One region of the Peribacillus sp. NPDC076916 genome, then DNA from elsewhere that is predicted to be linked to it. Evidence: riboswitches for the same ligand, from Rfam matches in the RefSeq annotation. Region 1 holds a riboswitch; each other region holds the start of a gene.
What was found. A riboswitch is a leader RNA that binds a small molecule or an ion and turns the genes downstream of it on or off. The one in region 1 is predicted to bind glycine.
Positions count from the first base shown of each region.

Region 2: linked by a shared signal. The riboswitch ahead of ACQKFG_RS12235 (amidohydrolase) and the one ahead of gcvT (glycine cleavage system aminomethyltransferase GcvT) in region 1 are both predicted to bind glycine.
Region 3: linked by a shared signal. The riboswitch ahead of ACQKFG_RS17460 (amino acid permease) and the one ahead of gcvT (glycine cleavage system aminomethyltransferase GcvT) in region 1 are both predicted to bind glycine.

Region 1 is NZ_JBNNIU010000002.1:149,948-157,936, forward strand. Features, by position in the region: gene ACQKFG_RS05720 (YqhG family protein) at 20-820, opposite strand; gene ACQKFG_RS05725 (DEAD/DEAH box helicase) at 798-2,486, opposite strand; glycine riboswitch at 2,861-2,948, shown strand; glycine riboswitch at 2,952-3,035, shown strand; gene gcvT (glycine cleavage system aminomethyltransferase GcvT) at 3,176-4,282, shown strand; gene gcvPA (aminomethyl-transferring glycine dehydrogenase subunit GcvPA) at 4,300-5,646, shown strand; gene gcvPB (aminomethyl-transferring glycine dehydrogenase subunit GcvPB) at 5,639-7,096, shown strand; gene ACQKFG_RS05745 (rhodanese-like domain-containing protein) at 7,260-7,643, opposite strand; gene ACQKFG_RS05750 (lipoate--protein ligase family protein) at 7,847-7,989, shown strand, end outside.
Region 2 is NZ_JBNNIU010000003.1:540,490-548,478, reverse strand. Features, by position in the region: gene ACQKFG_RS12250 (aminopeptidase) at 1-17, shown strand, start outside; gene murC (UDP-N-acetylmuramate--L-alanine ligase) at 73-1,377, opposite strand; gene ACQKFG_RS12240 (DNA translocase FtsK) at 1,663-4,503, opposite strand; gene ACQKFG_RS12235 (amidohydrolase) at 4,903-6,090, opposite strand; glycine riboswitch at 6,315-6,418, opposite strand; gene ACQKFG_RS12230 (DUF1444 domain-containing protein) at 6,575-7,381, opposite strand; gene ACQKFG_RS12225 (thioredoxin family protein) at 7,432-7,743, opposite strand; gene ACQKFG_RS12220 (hypothetical protein) at 7,855-7,989, opposite strand, start outside.
Region 3 is NZ_JBNNIU010000005.1:145,261-153,249, forward strand. Features, by position in the region: gene ACQKFG_RS17450 (hypothetical protein) at 67-261, opposite strand; gene ACQKFG_RS17455 (amino acid permease) at 310-1,698, opposite strand; glycine riboswitch at 2,201-2,279, shown strand; gene ACQKFG_RS17460 (amino acid permease) at 2,487-3,830, shown strand; gene ACQKFG_RS17465 (DUF3311 domain-containing protein) at 4,117-4,317, shown strand; gene ACQKFG_RS17470 (sodium:solute symporter family protein) at 4,314-5,792, shown strand; gene argH (argininosuccinate lyase) at 6,414-7,934, opposite strand; gene ACQKFG_RS17480 (ABC transporter permease) at 7,945-7,989, opposite strand, start outside.

The DNA of each region.
Region 1 (7,989 bases):
TCTGTTTTTCATTCTATACTTATCCCAATGCCCTATCTGAAAGGTAAAATAATCCTCCGTTTATGATGGATATTCTGATGTTGGGTTCATATTGGGCTTTTAGTGCCTCTTTCTCGGTATAATAACTCTCACTTTTTTCGTCCATATCCTTGTAAAAATGCTCCAATAAATTCAAATCATTCTGCCAGCGCAGCATTGCTTCCTCCGCCCAGGAATGGTCATCATCCTCGAAACTGGTCCTGATGTATGTATCCAGTCTTGCCAATCCACTCTTGGGCATGATTAAAGGTGAAAGCGTAAAGGAGTAATCCGGTATTTTGGGGGTGACCTTTACAGGTAAAACCCGATGGTGAAACCCTTCCATGATTTCACCCGAGATTAAATTCAATCCGATCGACATGAAAGTATCTTTTTTACGGTCGCATTGATAGGATATTTTCACATTCAGGGTCAGCCAAGGAAACAAAGGATTATTTCCGCCGCCCTTTGGTGGAGGAGTATCCTCAAAAAGTCTAGTATAACCTGCCAGCTTTTTGGTTGATTGAATAATCTGATGTAGGCGTGGGGAGCCAAAATGAATCATTTCTCCCTTTAAATCGGATGGAGCCTGTTCTGGATCGGTAATGAAAGTCATCTGTGCTGGGTTCGGAACGCCACCTGTTTTTTCTAGATAATGCCAATAAAAGGGTCTGTTCATTAATTCTTTATCCATTTCAATCGTCAATTGGACTGTAAGGTGGGTCGGCGCATTATCCAGTATTTCACAATCGTTGGCCTTAAAGTAAGTTTTTAAAAAATCATGAATTTCCCGTTGCTGCATGAACATCACCTTCCTTCATGGATTGAGCGAATTGGATTAATGATGAAAAATTATCCATCTTGATCTTCATTTCGCCCTCTGTTTTGGACTCGCCGACCACATCGATTAAATATTCTTCAATGTTGTTAATATCCAGTTTGGTTAGAATATCATCCAATTCTCCAATTACTTTTTCAAATAAATTTATTTTTTCGTATAATAACTTCAGAATATGTTCTTCTACTGTATTTTTCGTGGCGAAGTTATAAATCATCACATCTTCTTCCTGTCCAAGGCGGTGAATCCGTCCAATTCTCTGTTCGAGCCTCATGGGGTTCCATGGCAGGTCAAAATTAATCAAGTGATGGCAAAACTGAAGGTTTATCCCTTCCCCTCCAGCTTCTGTTGCAATTAATACCTGTATATTCTTTTGGAATAATTCTCTCATCCAGTCTTTCTTTCCGCGCTTAAAACCGCCTCGGAAAGGAACCGAAGAAATTCCATTCTGCTGTAGGTACCATTGGAGATATAGCTGAGTCGCCCGGTATTCGGTAAAGATAATCACTTTGTCATCAATTTTCTTGATCAGTTCCAAAGCTTTTTCAGCCTTGGAGTTCTGGACTGTTTCATTCACTTTAGAAAATAAATCATCAAGCTTTGCCAAAAAGTCAGGGGAAGGCTGATCATACTTTTCTTTCATATTCTTTAAAGTATAAAAGACCGCCTCTCTGCTGCTGCATGCTTCCCTTTGGAGAGTGAGAGCCGAAAATGCGCTTCCTTTTGATCCATCCGAAATAGGCTTGAATTTGGAAACAGCATCATACAATGCCTGTTCCGTTGGAGAAAATTCAATGGTGATGGTTTCCACATGCCGTTTTGTCCATTCAATGCCAGTATCGGCCCGCCGGTTTCGAATCATGACAGTATTGACCAGTTCCTTTAGGTGTTCATCTTCAATGATGTTGCGGCCTTTCCCTTTATACTTTTCCGAAAAGAGCGAAGCATTTCCCAAGTGGCCCGGTTTCAATAACGAAACGAGGTGAAAAATCTCCTCGACTTTATTTTGAATCGGAGTGGCTGTAAGGAGTAAACAAAATTTCTTTTTCAGATTTTGGACGAATTCATAGTTCTTCGTCTTATTATTTTTAAGTTTATGAGCTTCATCAATAATGATGAAGTCATATTCCTGAGTGAAAATGATATCTCGATGTGGAGCGCGTTTCGCTGTATCGATGGATGAAATGACCACATCACAGGAGTCCCAAACATAACTTTTTCTCTGAACGACTGCCGGTATATGAAACTTGGTATTCAATTCAAACGCCCATTGTGTGACAAGGGAGGCTGGAACAAGGATCAATACTTTTTTTACAAGGCCCCTAATCATATACTCTTTTAGGATCAAGCCTGCTTCAATTGTTTTTCCGAGCCCCACCTCATCAGCTAAAATGGCCTTTCCATTCATCTTTTCCACCACTTGCTTTGCTGCTTCCAATTGATGGGGAAGCGGGGTTAACTGCGGAAGGTGTTTGGGCGCCTGTAAACCTTCAAAATCAGGGATAATAAGATTTTCCTCCATTTGAACCGCCAGCTTATAAAGCTCCCAATTTCCCCATGGACCGTCATTTTCCACTTTTTGCAGAAGCTCGTCATTCCATTCAGAATTGAAGGATATATTGATTTTCATAGAAATAACTCCCTCTTAAATCATAATTTCCTTAATAAAGGGTCAAAACCCGAACATTTTGTATGTGAAGTAAGAAAAATATTTCTCTTCAAAAGATATTGCAGAGATAAGTTTCTTAGGGTAGGATATAAGTATATTTAGAAAATTCAATTTCCAAACGCTACAAAGAATCTTTGTACATCGATTTTGCAGTTCGCGTTTTCTTAGTATGGGCTATAGGCTCTTAATTTATCCAAGATTACTGAAGGAGATCACTCAAACGGTTTCTGAAGTTTTAGGAGAATTGGCAGAGAATGTATTCGATGATGCTCAAAGGTTTTACCGATGCTTGGGGCTATTTCGTTTCCTTTCATTGGCAGACCATTCATATGCGGGTGAAGATAAGGGGAGAGACTACGGATGTAGCGCCGAAGGAGCAAACTTAGCAGTGAATCTCTCAGGCAAAAGAACTCTTATTGGACGCAACTCTGGAGAGCGCCGCCCGTTTTGGGACGGCCACCAAAGGGGAAAACCTATTACATAGGTAAACTTTCAGGTTTCAGGACAGAGAAAAAGCTCAAATGGGCTTTCTCTGTCCTTTTTTGTGCTTTTTTCACATCATGAATCAGGATATACCTGATGCGAAATGACAAGAAGCTTTTGATAATGAAGCCAATTAATTTCAAAAAAAATCTGAAGGGGGTCATTTTTTGACCAATTTAAAAAGAACACCACTATTCGAGGTTTATCGTGAATACGGAGGTAAAACGATTGATTTTGGCGGCTGGGAACTTCCTGTCCAATTTTCGGGTATCAAGGACGAACATGAAGCCGTACGTACAAAATCGGGGTTATTCGATGTTTCCCATATGGGGGAAGTCGATGTTAAGGGTCCTGGGAGCCTTTCCTTTTTACAGAAAATGCTCACTAATGATATATCAAAGCTGCAGCAGGGCGGTGCCCAATATACCGCCATGTGTTATGAAAACGGAGGCACGGTTGATGATCTTATCGTGTATAAAAGGGCAGAGGACGACTATCTGCTCGTGGTCAATGCAGCGAATACAGAAAAAGATTTCAATTGGCTTCAAGCTAATTTAACGGAAGATGTCCAAATTACGAATGTATCGAGTGACTATACACAGCTGGCACTTCAAGGACCATCTGCAGAAAAGATATTACAAAAACTATCGGGAAATACTGACTTAAGTGAAATTGGATTTTTCAAGTTCAAGGAAAATGTCCTGATTAACGGTATCTCCACGTTGGTATCCCGTACTGGATACACTGGTGAAGATGGTTTTGAGATATATAGTGACAGTGAAAATGGTCCTGCCCTTTGGAAGGCGATTATGGAAGCCGGAAAGGAAGAGGGGGTTCAGCCGATTGGTTTAGGTGCTCGTGATACCCTGCGTTTTGAAGCGAAACTGCCGCTTTATGGGCAGGAGCTTTCAGCGGACATCACCCCGATAGAAGCCGGTATTGGTTTTGCAGTGAAAGTGGATAAGGAAGCGGATTTTTTCGGGAAAGCCGTTCTTGCTGAGCAAAAGGAGAATGGAGCTCCCCGCAAGCTTGTGGGAATTGAAATGATTGACCGTGGCATTCCGCGTCATGGGTATAAGATCTACAGCGGTGATAAAGTCATTGGTGAGGTCACGACCGGTACCCAATCACCCACGTTGAAGAAAAACGTGGGATTGGTACTTATCGATAAGGAATTTTCGGTACTGGATGCGGAAGTAGAAGTGGAAATCCGTTCCAAGCGTTTGAAAGCCGTTATCATACAAACACCTTTTTATAAAAAACCACGTAAATAGAGGGGAATGGTCATTAGATGAAACATCGTTATTTACCCATGACAGAGCAAGATAAACAAGAAATGCTGGAAGTGATAGGGGTATCTTCTACTCAAGAACTTTTCAATGATATCCCTGAAAGCGTTCGTTTCCAAGGAGAATACGATATTAAGCCTGCTAAATCGGAACCTGCATTAATGAAAGAATTATCAAGGCTAGCTGCCAAGAATGCGGACCTTAAAAGCTATGCTTCCTTCCTTGGTGCGGGTGTCTATGATCATTACGCACCGGTCATCGTCGATCATGTTTTATCCCGTTCTGAGTTTTATACGGCTTATACACCGTATCAGCCAGAAATTTCACAGGGCGAGCTTCAGGCGATCTTCGAATATCAAACGATGATATGTGAATTGACGGGAATGGATGTAGCTAACTCATCCATGTATGATGGCGGGACGGCGCTAGCCGAAGCAGCCATGCTTGCTTCTGGCCAGACGCGGCGCAAGAAGATTCTCATTTCAGGAACCGTTCATCCTGAATCAAGGGAAGTTGTGAAGACATATGCGAAAGGGCAACGGGTGGAAGTGGTCGAAATTCCTTATAAAGACGGTGTGACGGATTTAGCTGCTTTAAGGGAATTGGCGAATGATGACATTGCAGGAGTGATCGTGCAATATCCGAACTTTTTTGGCCGCATCGAGCCATTGAAAGAAATGGAGGAAATCATTCATGGTGTCAAGTCCATGTTTATCGTTTCCAGTAACCCGCTTGCATTGGGAGCTTTGACATCCCCTGGAGCACTCGGTGCAGATATCGTAACGGGGGATGCCCAGCCATTCGGCATTCCAGCGGCATTTGGGGGACCTCATTGTGGCTATTTTGCCGTTACTAATAAACTTGTTCGGAAAGTTCCGGGCCGACTCGTCGGTCAAACGGTGGATGAAAATGGTAAAAGGGGGTTTGTACTGACCCTTCAAGCTCGTGAACAGCACATCCGCCGTGACAAAGCCACATCCAACATTTGTTCCAATCAAGCTTTGAATGCCTTGGCAGCTTCTGTAGCAATGACCGCGCTTGGGAAAAAGGGTGTCAAAGAAATGGCTGTGCAAAATATTCAAAAAGCGCATTATGCGAAAAAAGCAATTATGGCAAAAGGGGTGGAAGTGATATTCGACGGTCCTTCATTTAATGAATTTGTCATTAAACTGCCTGCTTCGTTTTCAGAAATCAATAAAAACCTTTTTGAAAAAGGGATGATCGGCGGCTTCGATTTAGGGACGGTTTATCCTGAGCTGAAAGATCATATGCTGGTCGCGGTAACTGAACTTAGAACAAAAGAAGAAATTGATGCACTTGCGCAGGAATTGGGGGATCAACATGAATAATCAAGATCAATCACTCATTTTTGAAATCAGTACTTCCGGTCGAATCGGATACAGTCTGCCAGAAATGGATGTTGCAACTATTTCGCTCGAAGAAATTCTTCCTGCCGACTACATCCGTGAAGAAGAGGCAGAACTTCCTGAGGTGTCCGAACTTGATATCATGCGTCATTATACAGCACTTTCCAAGCGGAATCATGGAGTGGATTCGGGTTTTTATCCGCTGGGTTCATGCACGATGAAATATAATCCGAAAATAAATGAAAATGTGGCGCGCTTCAACGGTTTTGCCCATATCCATCCATATCAGGATCCGGCTACTGTTCAGGGAGCATTGGGACTATTATTTGATTTGCAGGAACACTTAACGGAAATCACCGGTATGGACCAAGTGACATTACAGCCTGCAGCAGGTGCTCACGGTGAATGGACTGGATTGATGATGATTCGCGCTTTTCACGAAGCGAATGGCGATACAGAACGGACTAAAGTGATTGTGCCTGATTCTGCACACGGTACGAATCCTGCCTCTGCAACTGTTGCCGGCCTTGAAACGATTACAGTGAAGTCGGATGAAAATGGGTTAGTCGACCTTGAGGATTTAAAGCGTGTTGTCGGACCGGATACCGCGGCCTTGATGCTGACGAATCCCAATACATTAGGATTGTTTGAAGAAAATATTTTGGAAATGGCCCAACTTGTCCATGACGCAGGTGGGAAGCTTTATTATGATGGAGCCAACCTGAATGCAGTTCTATCGAAAGCACGACCGGGTGATATGGGCTTTGATGTGGTTCACTTAAATCTCCATAAAACATTCACAGGCCCGCATGGCGGCGGCGGCCCGGGTTCTGGTCCTGTAGGGGTGAAGTCGGACTTGATTCCTTACTTGCCTAAACCGCTTGTGGTCAAACAAGGTGAGCAATTCGTTCTTGATTATGATCGTCCGCAATCCATCGGCAGGGTAAAACCTTATTATGGTAATTTCGGGATAAACGTGAGGGCGTATACGTACATTCGTTCAATGGGGCCAGATGGTCTTAAAGCCGTCACCGAGAATGCGGTCATCAATGCCAATTACATGATGCGTAGGTTGGAACCATTTTTTGACTTACCATATAATCGTCATTGTAAGCATGAATTCGTATTAAGCGGACGCCGTCAAAAGAAATTAGGGGTAAGGACTCTCGATATAGCCAAAAGATTGCTGGATTTCGGTTATCATCCTCCGACCATTTACTTCCCGTTGAACGTGGAAGAAGGAATGATGATAGAACCGACTGAAACCGAGTCGAAAGAAACGCTGGATGCGTTCATCGATGCGATGATCCAGATTGCCAAGGAAGCGGAAGAAACCCCGGAAATCGTTCAGGAAGCTCCGCATACAACCGTTATAAAGCGGCTTGACGAAACTCTTGCTGCAAGAAAACCTGTTCTGCGTTTTCAAGCATAGACTGATAGCTTACACGAAAAAAAATCCCTGCCAGCCGGCGGGGATTTTTTCATGTTTATGTAAGAGTTCATTAAAAGTTCAACAGTTAACTTTCATTCCCTAAAGCCCGCATGATGCAGAAGAAGTCTTTTTAATTTAAAAGAGCCCATGCGGAGATGGGGTCTTATTTCTTTGCTTTGATTTTCCCGGTCCACATCTTGAAACCGCCCTTTAGGTGAAAAAGTTCCCTGTAGCCCTTTTTGTATAGCATGGCTGCAGCTCTTCCGCTGATGATTTCGCTCTGAGCGTACAAATATACAGGCTTGTCCGGCCTAATTTCAACCAAGCGGGTTTTCATTTGAGTCATAGGGATGTTTCTTGCGCCTAAGATATGACCATTATCGAAATCATTCGGTTCCCGCACATCGATTAGCTGCACTTTTCTGTAGTTAGCGATAAATTCGTCCTGTGTTAATGTTTTAACGATTTTACGCTGGCGGTACCAATTAAAAAGTGAATACGCAATAACCACTCCCAAGATGATGAGCAGTGTATATAATATTTCCAAACATAAAAACTCCCTTCTACCTTAACGAATACAGACAATCCTTATTATATAATTGCTTTACCCAATAATCAAAAAGAATTTTCATCAAATTCTTCATCGACTTGATAGCACGTTCTTTTTTAGAGTGTTAAAGTCTGTTAAACTACTACATGTGAGTTTTTTGTGGGGGATTGAAAAACAGTCTATTGAAACGAGGGGTAAGGATGACTAAAGAAAAATGGGGTTTTATAGATTCGGGGTATTGTTCACCGGGTTTTAATATGGCTTTGGACGAAGCATTGTTAAACTGGCAAAGCAAAGGTGAAATTCCGCCAATCATACGCTTTTACGGCTGGGATCCAGCAAC
Region 2 (7,989 bases), on a different contig from region 1:
CTGAAAATTTGAAATAACATAAAAACCAATAAAAAAAACGACCGACCCGCTACTAACGGATGGTCGTTTTTTTTATTTTACCTGCAGTGAATGCTCGTAGGCTGCCTGGAACTTTTGAATGTCCCCCGCACCCATGAATAACACGACACTGTTTTCATGATGTTGCAATTTCGATGTTGTGTTCTCCGTAATCAGCTCGGCACCGGGAATCTTATCTTGAAGGTCTTCAATCGATAACTTCCCTTGATGTTCACGAGCAGATCCAAAAATTTCACATAAGTATACTTTGTCGGCCAAATTCAAGCTGTCGGCGAATTCATCCAGGAATGCCTGCGTTCTCGAGAAAGTATGTGGCTGGAATACTGCAACAACTTCACGCTCTGGATATTTCTGACGAGCCGAGTCGACAGTTGCAGAGATCTCGGTCGGATGGTGTGCATAATCATCAATGATGATCTGACTTCCGATTTCCTTTTCGGAGAACCGGCGTTTAACTCCGCCAAAAGTCCGCAATTGGGCTTTCACAGCTTCCGTATCCAAGTTTTCATATTTACAAAGTGCAATGACACCAAGTGCATTCAATACATTATGCTTTCCAAAAGTAGGAATAGTGAATGTATCATAGTAATTGTTCCTTACATGCACATCAAAAGTCGTGCCATCCGGAGTGACGGAAACATTTTTCGCTTGAAAATCATTTCCTTCTGCAAATCCGTAAAAAATAACCGGTACTTTCGCCTGAATATGTGGTAAATGCTCATCATCCCCGCACGCAATGATGCCTTTGTTGACTTGAAGGGCCATCGTTTGGAAAGCCTCGAACACGTCTTCGACATTGGCGTAATAATCAGGATGATCAAAATCGATATTCGTCATGATTGCATAATCCGGATAATAGGAAAGGAAATGACGGCGATATTCACATGCTTCGAATACGAAGTAATCAGAATTCACGATTCCTTTACCCGTTCCATCCCCAATCAAGAAGGATGTCGGTTTAGCGCCCCCCATAACATGGGCAAGCAAGCCGGTCGTCGATGTTTTACCATGCGCTCCCGTAACGGCCACGCTAATGAAGTTTTTCATGAAATCACCTAGGAAGCGGTGATAACGGATAATCGGCAAATCAAGTTCTTTTGCCTTCATGATTTCCGGATGACTATCCGGAAACGCATTTCCTGCAATGATGGTCATTCCAGGTTGAATATTTTCCTCGTTAAAAGGAAGGATTTTAATCCCGGCTTTTTCTAATGCCAATTGTGTAAAAAATTCTTTTTCGTAATCGGAACCCTGCACTTCAATATTCATATCATGCAGTATTTGTGCAAGAGCACTCATACCCGACCCTTTAATTCCCACAAAATGGTAAGCAGTCATAAAGCGAACCTCCACCAATCGTCTACCTGTATGACAGTATATGACGTCATCTTTTATTTGTTTTTTCCATTACGAGACTTGTTAGTAACGCAATTCTTAATAGGTTTTTCAAGCGCTTATTTTCAATCATTCATCAACAAAAAACTATTATATCACTTTTTTATTCATTCATCCATGTCAGGCAGATGCCAATTTATCAAATCATTGGTTTTTCCCTCAATTAAGGTGATAAAAAAGGGTTTTCACCCTTTCACATTATATTCAATTTCCTTTTATTAGGTTCTCTTAATTAACATGTAAAAATTCCAGTTCTTCTTCCGTAATCAATACATCCCTGGGCCTTGAGCCCCTGGATTCGGAAACGACTCCCCGTTGCTCCATCATTTCTATTAGACGCGCTGCACGGTTATAGCCGACACGGAAGCGCCTTTGGACACTCGATGCAGATGCAGCCTGCTGGCTCACGACAAATTCACATGCCTCGAAAAACAGTTCATCCGCTTCTTCCGTGACCTCGGCCCTGTTCAGCAAGTCTTCCTGTTCAAACAGGTACTTCGGCTGCTGTTCCAGTTTAACGTGGTTGACGACTTGATCGATTTCTTCATCACTCACAAAAGTCCCTTGCAGGCGCACCGTTTTCGATGAGCCGTTTTCAGCGAATAACATATCTCCTCTTCCCAATAATTTTTCTGCACCGCCGCTATCGATGATTGTACGGGAGTCGACTTGTGAAGAAACTGAAAAAGCGATCCTTGTCGGGATATTTGCCTTGATCAATCCCGTTATGACATCGACTGAAGGCCTTTGAGTGGCTACAATCAAATGGATGCCGCAGGCACGGGCCTTTTGCGCAATCCGGCAAATCGCTTCCTCTACATCAGCCGGGGACATCATCATTAGATCCGCAAGCTCATCGATGATCACCAGGATATAAGGCAGCTTGCTTGAATATTGACCGGCTTTTTCCGCTTGGTCATTAAAGCGGGTGATATCACGCACACCAGCATGTACAAACAATTCATAACGCCGTTCCATCTCTTCTACAGCCCATTTCAACGCAGCCGTAGCGGCTTTCACATCGGTTATGACTGGACTGACCAAATGCGGGATCCGGTTATAAGGGGCGAGCTCGACCATTTTCGGATCAATCAAGAGTAATTTCAACTCCTGCGGCGTCGCTTTATACAGCAAGCTGACCAGCATCGTGTTGATACAGACACTTTTCCCCGATCCCGTTTGCCCGGCTATCAATCCATGCGGCATCTTTCTCAAATCCGTGATGATCGGCTGACCGGATATATCGAGTCCTAAAGCGACAGCAAGCGGTGATTCATGCTCTTGAAACTCAGTACTTTCCAAAACCTCACGCAAAAATACCGGTTTGCTTTTCCTGTTCGGAATCTCGATGCCAATTGTATGTTTACCGGGAATGGGCGCTTCCATCCGCATATCCTGTGCAGCAAGGCTTAATTTGATGTCATCCATCAGGTTCGTCACCTTATTCACCTTCACTCCCGGTTCCGGATGTACCTCGAAACGGGTTACTGCCGGTCCTTGAGTGACATTGACGACCTTTGCACGGACATTGAAATTTTTCAATGTCTCATCAAGTAATAAAGTCTGTTCCTCGAGCCACTCATCATCATGCACAGCATAAGTGGGAGGTGTCAGCAATTCGATATTCGGAAACACATAATATGGATTATCCTCCGCTTCCACGGAGCCATAAACTGCTGTGGTATCGCCCTGGCCACTTTCTGTTGCCGCCTCTGTATAAACTGCTTCTTGATACCCATTTCCAGAAAGGGGTTCCTGCTCCAAGAGCGGCCTAGAGACCGAACTGGAACCCATATTGGATTCAACTGTATTTTCAGGCTCGGCGGCGGTTTCCGAACCAGCCTTCGTGTCCAAAAAGGTTGATTTAATGATCGGAGTCCCCTCTTTTGGCATAACTCTGCCCTCCTCCTGTTTCCGTTCAGGAATGGCGGATGGTTTCGCTTGTCCTGCCTCCGTTTCAGCAGCATCATTCATTGGCCGCTTATCAGGTGAATCTACTGCCCTTTCCGAATTAAGGCTTTTTTTTTCCGGCATCATCTTATCCATGAAGCTGTTTTTTTCCCGGTCTTGCTTAAGCATCATCACATTGAATGGGATATGTTTTTTCGGACGTTTAGGCTGCCCTTCAGGTGTTGCCTCTGATGGATCTTCAGGCAGTGTCCCTTGACTGACGTAAGGTTGATTTGATTGTGCAGCAACCTCCTCCGGTACCGATATAGCTTCAGGCGGTGTGTCGTCGGCCTGTTCGATGATGGATACAGCGACTTCGCGTCCATAATCGACCTGGTCCTGTTCAATAGCCTCTTTTTCCACCGCAGGCTCAATTATGTCAGGCTCGCTTACTGCTTCTTCTGGCAGTGACTCTATGGAATTCCTGCGAAAGAAAGCGGGTATCTCCGAATCTTCCCTTTTTTCTTCCGCTTTTTCCGGTATAAGAACGGATGGCTCTATCGTCATTTCCTCATGTGACACTTCTTTTGGAATTTCAAGGATCGATACCGGAATCTCGATATCGGCTCCTTCTTTTTTAGGGATGGGCATTTTGCTTTCTAATTCATATTCGACAATTTCTTCAGATGGGACTATTTTTTTTTCCGGACGACGGAACCCATAAATGGGTGAAGGGATTTCCGTTGGGCGGAATGGAGTATTTGACGGGACTATTTTTGAGGTTTCCTCCCGGTCGAAACTTCTCCGTTTTGGTTCACTATCCCTTACAGGCCTTTTCGTTGTTTCCTTGGTCACATTTTTCCCCTGTTTGGGTTCATTTTCTTCCCTATTTCTTTCCCTAGGCTTTCTTTTATTCTGCTCCCGGTCTGGAATGAGCGGAAACTTGAACTGTCCTTTTGGATATTGAAACAGGATTTTCGTATCCGGGTCTGGGGTCTGGGACATTTTTTCCACTTTTTGATTGTAAACTTTTATTTCTTCTTTCTTTGACTTCGAAAGCTTTGAAAAATCCATTTTCTTTAATGTCTCTTCATCTAGCGGCTCATCTATAATTATTTCTTCGATTTCAATAATTTCCTCTGCTTGGAACCATTTTTTCATCTTATTTAGCCATTTCAAAACTATCACTCTTTCTACATCTGTAGTTATGTAACTAATTCTACCAGTTATTTTAAAAATATCGAGAAAATTTAAGCTGAATTGGGATTAGCATCTATTTTTTTATCGCATTCCTGCTAACTTAACGGAGTTCGCAGAACTCCTACCCTATTAAACCCCTTCTGGAATGAGATTAAACCTATCAATTGCGAATTAACATTAGCTCCTAGTCTACTATTTAAATAAAACACCGCTGTTAAATCGCGTTTACAAAGAGATTAAGTTTTCATGCAACCTTGGAAGCAGAAAACCGCCGGCGGCATTCAAATACATGCCGCAACCCATAAAACACCGTTCGTTAATACCGAACGGTGTTTTGTGGGTTTCTGCGTTTTTTTTGCAAACAAAGACCAAAGAAGACTATTTCCATTCATAAAAACTGCATACAACCTGCGCCACTGATTTGGAGGCGATCAAAAGGGCATCTTCATCAATGTCGAATTTAGGATGGTGATTGAAATAGGCCTTCTCCACTCCTTTCGGTTTACAGCCAATGTAAAAGAAGCAGCCAGGAATCTTTTCTGCATAATACGAAAAATCTTCCGAACCTGAGAAAACCGGAAATTCCACAACATTCTTAATATCATTGTCATTCATGCTTTCCAGGCTATTTTTCACGAATCCAGTCAGTTCAGGGTCATTATATAACGGAGGATAATCGGGCACATATGTAAGCTCGCACTGAACATCAAATTCCGTTTCTATCCCTTTAACGATCCGGTGGATTTCCTTATCGATCAGCTGCTGGGTCTCTGCCGTCATATAACGGACATCCCCTTCAATTTCTATACGATCTTTAATGACATTAAAGCTTCCCTTTCCATCGAAGGAGCCGATTGTGACTACTCCCATATCAAATGGGTTCAAGCGACGGCTGATTACGGTTTGTATGGCTGTCACGAAATGGGCGCCTGCCACAATGGTATCATTAGCCATATGCGGGGAGGAACCATGGCCGCCTACACCCTTTATGGCTAATTTGAAATAGGTCCGTCCAGCCATCGAATAGCCGCTGCGATACCCGACGACCCCTGCTGGATGCGAAGGGAATAAATGGATTCCGAAGACAGCGTCCAGTTCATCCAAAACCCCTGATTCCATGATGCTCTTTGCTCCACCAGGAGGTGTTTCTTCTGCATGTTGATGAATTATTTTGATCGTACCTGATAGGGAATCTTTCAGCTCAATGATGCAGTCAGCCAGTACCAATAAATAAGCGGTATGCCCATCGTGTCCGCAGGCATGCATGACACCTTCATTTTTTGAACGGAACGGAACCTCCGCTTCTTCTGTAATCGGCAGTGCATCGAAATCGGCACGGAGACCTATCGTTTTCCCTGGTTTCCCGCCTTCGATCGTCACGATGATCCCTAATCCATTTCCTGCATTCGTTTGAATCGATACATCTTTCCCGTTATAAAAATCAATGATATATTTTGCCGTTTTCTCTTCTTTGAAGGATAGCTCCGGATTCTCGTGTAAATGACGGCGGATTTGAACCATTTCCTCTTTACGGGCTTCCAGCATGTTCATTAATTTGCTTTTCAAATTCACGATCATTCTCCCCCATTATTTTAAGTTGATTGGTATATTAGTAAGTTCCATGTTCGCTGCAAACCTTTTGTATGCATAAAGCCAATTAAAAAAGGACAGAGAAGGGTTGCGCAAACCTGCCGCTCCCTTCTCTGTCCTTTCACCTGAGAATTCAACTCCATTTTGGTCGTGGAGATTTCCCCGTTGGCGGCACACTTCCTGCGCGCTGTCCAGAGTTGCGTCCAGCTGCGGTTCCATTTACCTGAGAGATTTGCTCCAAGGGATATTTTTGGAACTTGCTCCTTCGGTGGCTCAATGCTTTGCACTCTCCCACAACGTTCACAAGCTCGTTCTATCGTTTTATTCCGTATTCTCAAAATATTACAATTTCATTATCACCGATAAAAAAATAAATATCAACTCTAAAAGTCATAAACTCTATTAAACTTTAAAAGGACCGATGTCAGATGCTGACACGGTCCTTTTATGATTCAATATATCATTGTTCACGCTTTTTGTTTTTACCCATAATGAAGATGGGCTCCAACTCATTTTCTTCGTAAAGAAATGATAGAGCCGTTATCGGAACATGCCCGCTGGCAAAGAAGCTCATCGCCATTTGCGCAAGAATATCATAGCCCGTATCATTCTTCACATCGGCAATGATGATGACATCCTGATGGGGAATGGCAACAGCCATGGTTCCCTCGATCTTGTCCTTCATTTCCCGAAGCCATGATTCATTCAGGATCCTGCTGGCATCATACCCATCATTCGTGTTCAAAAAATAAAATGCATTACCTGCAACGATATCCGACTTCATTTCAGTGGAGAGGGAACGGGCATTGAAAAGGGCAATTTCACGGATCCTGTCACCCTGCCAATTTTCCCGTTGAATCATCTTTTCATCTATAAGACGGTAGGTTTTCCCTAAATCAAGGGCATAAAAAATCCGGGTTTCAGCCGTATGCTCATCGAATAAAAATGGATTTCCTTCTTCCGATTCCATCGGAAAGGAGGTCGAGCGGATGACTGGGAAAATGAATTTCTCCTTGCCTTCCATGCTGTGTTCTCCCCCCATCACATTCAGGGCCTCTTCCACGTAATAGATAATTTCATCGATGGCCTTTTCCTGTACGTTTTCATAGTTAGCAAGTACAGGAGGCAACTCGATGGTGATTCCCTTCCCGGTCTTCACATTTTCCACCCGTAACGTATCTTGCTTACTATCGAATTTGAATGTGCGATTTTCATCTTTTAAACGTTCTTTCAGGATATTTTTCAGCTTCGTGCTGTCCATTTTCATGACTGACCCTCCTCTTCATTGAAAAATCCCCAGCGAGAAGGGGAAATTAATTATAGTGATTGAATGAATTCCTCAATTTGTTCTTGCGTTTTGCGATCCTTGCTCACGAATCTGCCTAGCTCTTCACCATTATCATACGCGATGAAACTTGGTATGCCGAATACATCATTCGCCGCACACACATCGATGAATTCATCACGGTCCACATGAATGAATGTAAAATCAGGAAATTTCGTTTCAATCTCCGGCATGATCGGTTCGATTACACGGCAATCCCCGCACCATGTCGCTGAAAAAAGAAAGATATGTTTGCCTTCACTTTTCAATGCATCATATTGCTCAACGGTTTGTAAATTTTCCATTTGAATATTCCTCCTGCTCTAAATGACACCATAGTTTTTTATAATCCCATCATACCAGACTCTCCAGAAATCAACCATTAATACGGATCGGTTGAACGGCCGTGATAAGACTTATTTCTGGGGCACGGATGAAACGATTTCCATCATTTGTTTTGCATCGGTTTTTAATTGGTCTTTATCCGTTTCGGTTGTCAGCTTCACCCCGCCGATCCCCACTGCAAGCTCATACTTTTCTTTCGGTATCTC
Region 3 (7,989 bases), on a different contig from region 1:
GTTTTACTCGTGAATTCCGCTACTTTACTCGTGAATTCAACGGATTTACTCGTAAATTCAACAGTTTTACTCTTGAATTCCAGCTTTACTCGTGAATTCAACGGTTTTACTCGTGAATTCAACGCATTTACTCGTGAATTCAACAGTTTTACTCGTGAATTCAACGGTTTTACTCGTGAATTCAACGCATTTACTCGTGAATTTCGCTGCTTTACTCGTGAACTCGACGGTTTTACTCATGAATTCCACAATTGATCCCAAAAGACAAAAAAAGCCCTTCTCGAATTAAGAGAAGGGCTTTTTGTTATCTTATCCCGAAATCTCATCATCGGATTTAACATCCAATGGTGTTCGCTTATCCATTTTCAGCATGTAATAGCTTGCTGCGACCAAGGCTAGGAAAACGATCCCGACAACCAAGGAAATCCTTGTGCTAGGATTGATCCACATACCGACCAGCACCATCAGTAAAAAGGCAATTGTCGCATAGTTACTGAAAGGGGCCAAAGGCATTTTGAACGGATGTTTCTCCATTTCAGCAGCATTCACCTTTCTGAATTTAAGCTCACTGATAAGTAAGACAAACCATGGAATCATCCCGGGCAATACACTCGCACTGTACACATAAAGGAATAATTGCGGCGGTGCAAGGTAATTCAGGATAACCCCGATGCCCAATCCCAAAAGTACAGCGATCGTGCAATATGCCGGCACTCCATTTTTAGATACTTTAGCAAAGGCTTTCGGAGCCTGGCCATTCAATGCCAGTGTATAAAGCATACGTCCTGCACTGAAAATCCCACTGTTGCATCCAGACATTGCCGCGGTGATTACGACAAAATTAATGATTCCTGCCGCAGCAGTGATACCTATTTTGGCAAAGGTTGAAACAAATGGACTGCCTAGGTCATCCAGTTGATCCCAAGGGAATACTGTCACGATGACGAATATAGCACCAATGTAGAAAATTAAAATGCGCCATATGATTGTTTGGATCGCTTTTGTTACGGTCTTCGTTGGATTTTTCGCTTCCCCGGCTGTTATGCCGATAAGCTCAACGCCTTGATAGGAAGCCACGACTAGGGAGAGAGCGAAGAAGAATCCTGTCCACCCTCCAGTAAAGAAGCCGCCATTTGCCCAAAGATTCGATAATCCGATTGCATCCCCGCCATTCCCTATTCCAAAGAAGATAAGGCCAAGGCCGGCAATGATCATCAATATAATGGTTATGATTTTTATTAGCGCAAACCAAAATTCAAATTCCCCGAAGGATTTAACGGAAATGAGGTTTGCTGCCCCCAAGATGATCATGGCGACCACACCTGGTATCCAAGCAGGTAACTCCGGGAACCAATATTTCATATACAACCCAACCGCGATGATTTCGGACATTCCGACGATTACCCATTGAAACCAATTGCTCCAAGCAGTCATATAACCTGCCAAGGGATGTATATAGCTACTTGCAAAGGTTGCAAAAGAACCTGTAGTCGGTTCTAAATATAGCATCTCACCCATGGAACGCATGATGAAAAATATAAAAATACCTGCGATTGCATAAGCAAGCATAACAGAGGGCCCGGTCCATTTGATCGTGCTCGCAGAACCCATGAATAACCCGACCCCGATGGTTCCGCCTAAAGCTATCATTTGAATATGTCTTGATTCCAGCCCTCTCTTTAATTCCTTGTTCGACATGATTAACTCCCCCAGATGCAATATCGGTAATGCTTTTCCATCCTTGCCACGAACACTCTCTTTTAATTAGAAATGCTTTATCGTAATCAATATTACATAACACTTCAATTATGTTTTCTTATCTTATAATAGTAAATATTCTGTAAAAGTACAATTGTATTTTTGAAAAAAACAGTTACCAATAATATCTTGTCGACTTTTTAATTTAAAAATATCATTTCAAAAAAATGATGTTCAGTATCTTATAATAGTGATAATTCAAAAAGAGTAGAAAACAATCACTTCTGCTTAAACCTTAAGTTAATACACACCACCATTAAACTGCAGATAATGCCTGTTTCATTTCAAAAAAATTGTTGACCTACCGAAAAATAGATGATAGAATTCCAATATTATTTTATAAGCATAATGAATGATCCAACAGTGGATGATTAACACTGACAGACATTTCTTCACAACCGCATACAAGCAAGCGATGAATGCTATGGATGACACTATAGCAGGAGCAGCTTCTGGAGAGACTGTACAAGATGCAGCGCCGAAGGATTCACAATCTCAGGCAAAAGGACAGAAGAGTAACGAATGATAGAATTGTTATTCTGAACCCTTTAAGAGATTGGTATTATCCAATCTCTTTTTTTATTGTCCAATTTGTGATTGGACTTAAAACTACACTCTTGAAAACCATTGGAATAGGCAAGGAGGGCAAAAAATCACGCCCCTCTCTCCAAGTCCATGCAGGTTGAAATCATTCACTAACAAGACTATAAAAAACGGGGGCGCAAGAATTGGCTAAACAGGAATTAAAAAGAGATTTAAAAAATCGGCATGTACAACTGATTGCAATAGGAGGAACCATTGGCACCGGTTTATTTTTAGGATCCGGAAAAGCCATACAATTGGCTGGGCCTTCCATTATATTCTCCTATCTGATAATAGGGATTGCCTTGTTTTTTGTAATGAGGGCGCTGGGCGAATTGCTATTATCCAATGCGGGTTATGTATCATTCACTGAATTTGCAACCGAATATGTCGGTCCATGGGCTGGATTCGTGACAGGTTGGACATATTGGTTCTGTTGGATCATGACCGCAATGGCCGATATCATAGCTGTCGGTGTCTATATACAATATTGGTTCGATATCCCTCAATGGATTCCGGCTCTAATATGCCTAGTCATTCTGTTAGGATTGAACCTATTGACAGTTAAGTTATTTGGCGAATTGGAATTCTGGTTTGCCATCATTAAAGTAATCACGATCATTACCTTGATCATCGTAGGAACCATTCTTTTGATCATCGGCTTCAATACCAATACCGGAACGGTTTCCGTAACGAACCTATGGAATCATGGGGGCATGTTCCCCAATGGCATTTCCGGATTCCTATTATCTTTACAGTTGGTCGTATTCTCATTTGTCGGTGTCGAATTGGTCGGGGTCTCCGCAGCGGAAACGGCGAACCCGAGAAAGAACATTCCCTCTGCCATCAATAAAATCCCTGTCCGGATTTTACTTTTCTATGTTGGTGCCCTATTCGTCATTCTCTGTGTCAACCCATGGACACAACTTGATGCCTCGAGCAGCCCATTTGTAGAGGTCTTTGCGTTAATCGGCATTCCTGTCGCTGCAGGAATCATCAACTTCGTCGTGTTGACATCCGCTGCTTCTGCATGCAACAGCGGTTTATTTTCAACAAGCCGGATACTCTATACGTTAAGCAGGAATGGCGAAGCCCCTGCTAAACTGGAAAAATTAAATAAACAGGCTGTTCCAAGCAATGCCTTATTAACATCCACCATCGTTGTATCAATAGGGGCATTATTGAGCAAGCTGATACCGGAACAGGCGTTTACCGTGGTGACGACCATCAGTGCCATCTGTTTCATTTGGGTATGGAGCATCATCTTGATCTCCCATATTAAATATTCGAAAACAAGGCCTGATCTAAGAGCTCAATCGACTTTCAAGGCTCCTTTTACACCCTTTGTCAATTACGCCATTTTAGGATTATTCCTATTCATCCTTATTGTTATGCTATTCGCTGAAGCTACACGACTATCACTGCTCTTGACCCCAATCTGGTTCATACTCTTGGTGATACTCTATAACTATCGGAAAAAATATAACTAAAGGAAATAAAGCCTTGAATTCGATTCGAATTCAAGGCTTTATCCGTCCATGAAACAGATCAAGAATAGGCAATTGGCGTGTTTTTGCTAAAATATATCAGCTAATTGCATTAAATTTTATATCAAAATAGTGTAAGCTATTATATATCATCGGACCTTTTTAAAAGAAGGGAAATCCGTCTTGCATGAATTTTCCTTCCCGATTGCTTCACCCAGCCATCAGTGGCCTTGAAGAATAAACCCCATTGATGGACGTTTCACTTATTTAAAACGGAGGGGTTTGTTTAATGAAGATTATATATATCCTTACTCTAGTTCCTTTTATAGGCATACTAGGATTTCTACCTTTTGTTAATAAAATAGAACCATACGTATTAGGGATGCCTTTCAATATGTTCTGGATGGCTATGTGGGTGGTCCTTACCTCTGCCATATTGGGCATCATGTATAAACTGGATCCCAGGAATCGGGAAGGTGACCAGGAATGAATATTGCTCTCTTAATCATTTTAGCATTTTTACTTCTATCGATATTTTTAGGGATACGCTCTTCAAAAGGAAAAGATATGGACTTGGAACAATGGACGGTGGGCGGACGTGGTTTTGGTGCGATTTTCGTCTTTCTGCTGATGGCCGGTGAAATCTATACGACCTTCTCCTTCCTTGGCGGCAGCGGCTGGGCATATGGCAAGGGCGCACCCGCTCTATATGTTCTAATTTACATTACTTTGTCTTACGTATTATCCTATTGGCTCCTTCCGGAAATATGGAATTATGCCAAAGAAAATAAACTGATGTCCCAATCCGATTTCTTTGTGAGCAAATATAAGAGTCCCAGTTTAGGAATTTTGGCTGCACTTGTAGGTGTGGTTTCGATGATTCCAGTAATCGTCGTGCAGCTGAAAGGATTGGGAATCATTGTCTCAGAAGCATCTTATGGTGCCATCTCAATGTCCGAGGCAGTTTGGATGGGGGCGATCAGCCTTACCATTTATGTGATGATCTCCGGTATACATGGTTCCGTTTGGACAGCGGTCATTAAAGATATCATGATGGTCGCCATAATAGGATTTTTGGGGATTTATCTGCCGATTCATTACTTTGGCGGATTTCAGCCGATGTTTGAAGCGATTGATGCGGCCAAGCCTGGTTTTCTAAAGTTCCCTGACCAGGGACTTAGCGTATCATGGTTTATCTCCACGGTAATATTGCTCGTATTCGGTTTCTATATGTGGCCGCAAGTTTTCAGCGCTGTCTTTTCAGCACGAAGCGGCAAGGTATTTCGAAAAAATGCCATCATCAGCCCTTTATATACGCTCATGCTGTTATTCGTCTTTTTCGTTGGGTTTACAGCTATATTGAAAGTGCCCGGACTCGTTGGGGCAGATGCAGACCTCTCATTGCTGCGCCTTTCGATCGAGACCTTTGATCCATGGTTTATTGGCATAATCGGCGGAGCTGGATTGTTGACCGCCTTGGTGCCGGGATCCATGCTTTTGATGAGCGTCGCTACACTGCTCGCGAAAAACGTCTATAAGGAATTTGCACCTGCAGTATCCGATCGCCACGTTGTACGATTGGCAAAGTTCCTTGTTCCAGCCATTGCCCTTATAGCCGTCTACTTCACCTTAAACGGCGGTGAAACGATGTCAGCATTAATTCTTATGGGATACAGTCTCATTACACAGCTATTCCCGTCCCTGCTCTTTAGTCTGAAAAAGAATAATCCCATCAATAAATATGGCGCAATCGCCGGCATCATCACCGGATTGGCCATCGTAATTTGCATTACACTCAGTCAATCGACAATAGGAACCCTGTTTCCAACCTTGCCGCAAGCCGCGAAAGATTTGAATGTGGGAATCATCGCTTTGGCGGTCAATTTCATTGTGATGATCTCGGTAAGTCTTGCTTTAAGAAAGCACGCGGTTCAGTTGGAACCTAAATCCATTAACGACATATGAAACAAATTTGAAACTGGTTTTTTGGATAAATAAACATTGAAGGCTCAGTCAAAAGACTGAGCCTTCCTTATTATCGGCATCCAAAGTCATAATGCCTTTTTCTTAAGAGTGATTTTAGAAAGTTAATAGCAGCCAAAAGACAAAGTCCCATAATAAACTACTAATCTTTTTTGTTTATAAACAAATCCCCTATTTTAACTAATAAATACAACGAAAAAATAATCATCAAGGTTCTGGATACTACCAGACCATCAATAGCTAAATCATATCCTTTAGGTATTAATAATTTAGGGTTAAAGCATAAAGTAATCGATATTACGAAGGTTATTAAAACCAGGATAAAACCGAACTGAGATCTATTTGACATTAACATTCCGCCTTATATTGTGCATTAGACAAATAATAGCATAATTAATGGAAATAATATACATCCATTATCACTAGGGATATCTCAGTTGCAATAAAAAATCCAAAATAAATAGTCACCCTAATAAAGAATGACTATTTATCACAAAATATGAGCTTTCGCAGTGAAATGCATCGTATTGCGTCCAAGCCCCAAGCCAACAAAAAATACTCTTTTTAAGAGGTTCGGGCTTTTACTCATGGATTTCATGCCCGTTAAAACTCACTTCCTTCTTTCCCGTACCTTCCGTAATCTATTAAAGCCATCCTGCCGTCATTCATTGCTTCAACGATTCCCTTATATTCGTGCAACTGTTGCTCCAGTTTTTGTTTTCTTTTTACGATCATCCTCGTAACCTCTTTCGGGCTGGGCCCGCCTTGAATGCTTCTAATTTCCACAAAGTATTCGGGAGAGATGATCTTTTTCCATTCGTCTTCAGTTAAATTCACTGCAACGAATTCATTGATGATCTTATTGATGTCTTGTGTGTCCCAATCATAAAGCTCCTTCCCTTCACCTATCGACCGTTTTGCAATATGACTGGCTATGGAATGAGCTTTTCTAAATGATATCTCGTAATCTCTTGATAAGGTATCCGCTAATTCAGTAACCGTTATACTGGATTTTGCGGCCATTTTCTTTGTATGTTCTTCATTTACTTTCAAAGTCGATATGACGGCATACATGAGTTTCATGACACGCCCCGCATTCGAAAAAGCTCGATATAAATGCGGCTGTAAATCATCTTCCGTATCGACGATATCACCAAATGGTGTATTGTGGATCATATTCATTGCAGCGAGTGCATCACCATATGCACTGCTAGCAATCGAACGGGAATGTTCAATGGAAACCGGATTTCTTTTTTGCGGCATGATGCTGCTCACTTGAACATAAGGATCCGCCACATGAAATGTACCAAACTCCCTTGTCACATGCTGCAGGAAATCTTGAATCCATCTCCCTGTATTGACCATGCACGTCATGATGGCCGTTGCGGTTTCCAATAAATAATCAGCCCCTCCTATCGAGTCATAAGAATTCTCGATCACCGATTCAAATCCAAGCAGTTCTGCAGTACGGTTCCTGCTGATTGGAAATCCGGTGGTCGTTAACGCGGCAGCGCCCAAAGGCGATTGGTTAACCGTTTCATAGGCTGCCCATAACCGGCCAATATCCCTTTGAAGTACATCATAAATGGCTAAAAAGTAATGTCCTATCGTAGTGGGCTGAGCCGGTTGGGTATGCGTGTAACCAGTTATATAGGTTTCTGTATGTTTATCAGCCTGCACCAGGAATGCCTCACTCAAATGGTTTGCATAGCCAATCAACTGGAGCATATGGCCTCTCAAAACAAGCCTGTACATCGCGACTCCCATATCATTACGACTGCGGCCGATATGAATCTTCCCTGCAAGTTCATGACCGATTTCCTCACCTATCTTTGCCTCCATCATGAAAAATAAGTCTTCGAATTGGGGCTGATAGGTCAACTGTTCGAGATCTGTTTGGGCCACTTTCCGAATCCCGTCAAGCATGGTTTTCGCCTCTTCTTCTTTAATGATCTTTTGTTCCGAAAGCATGATGACATGCGCCCGATGAATATCGAACATTGCATGAAATAAGTAATCTCTTTGATCATTAAAAACAGGCATCAGAAGCTCTTCTGCATAGGTTTTTCCGGGAAAGACACTACCTTCATTTTTGATAAAATCTTCAATCCTGCTCATCTTTATACCTCCAAATTTATAAAGCTTTTTCCGCTTTGATTCCAAAAAACTTGTTCGAAAT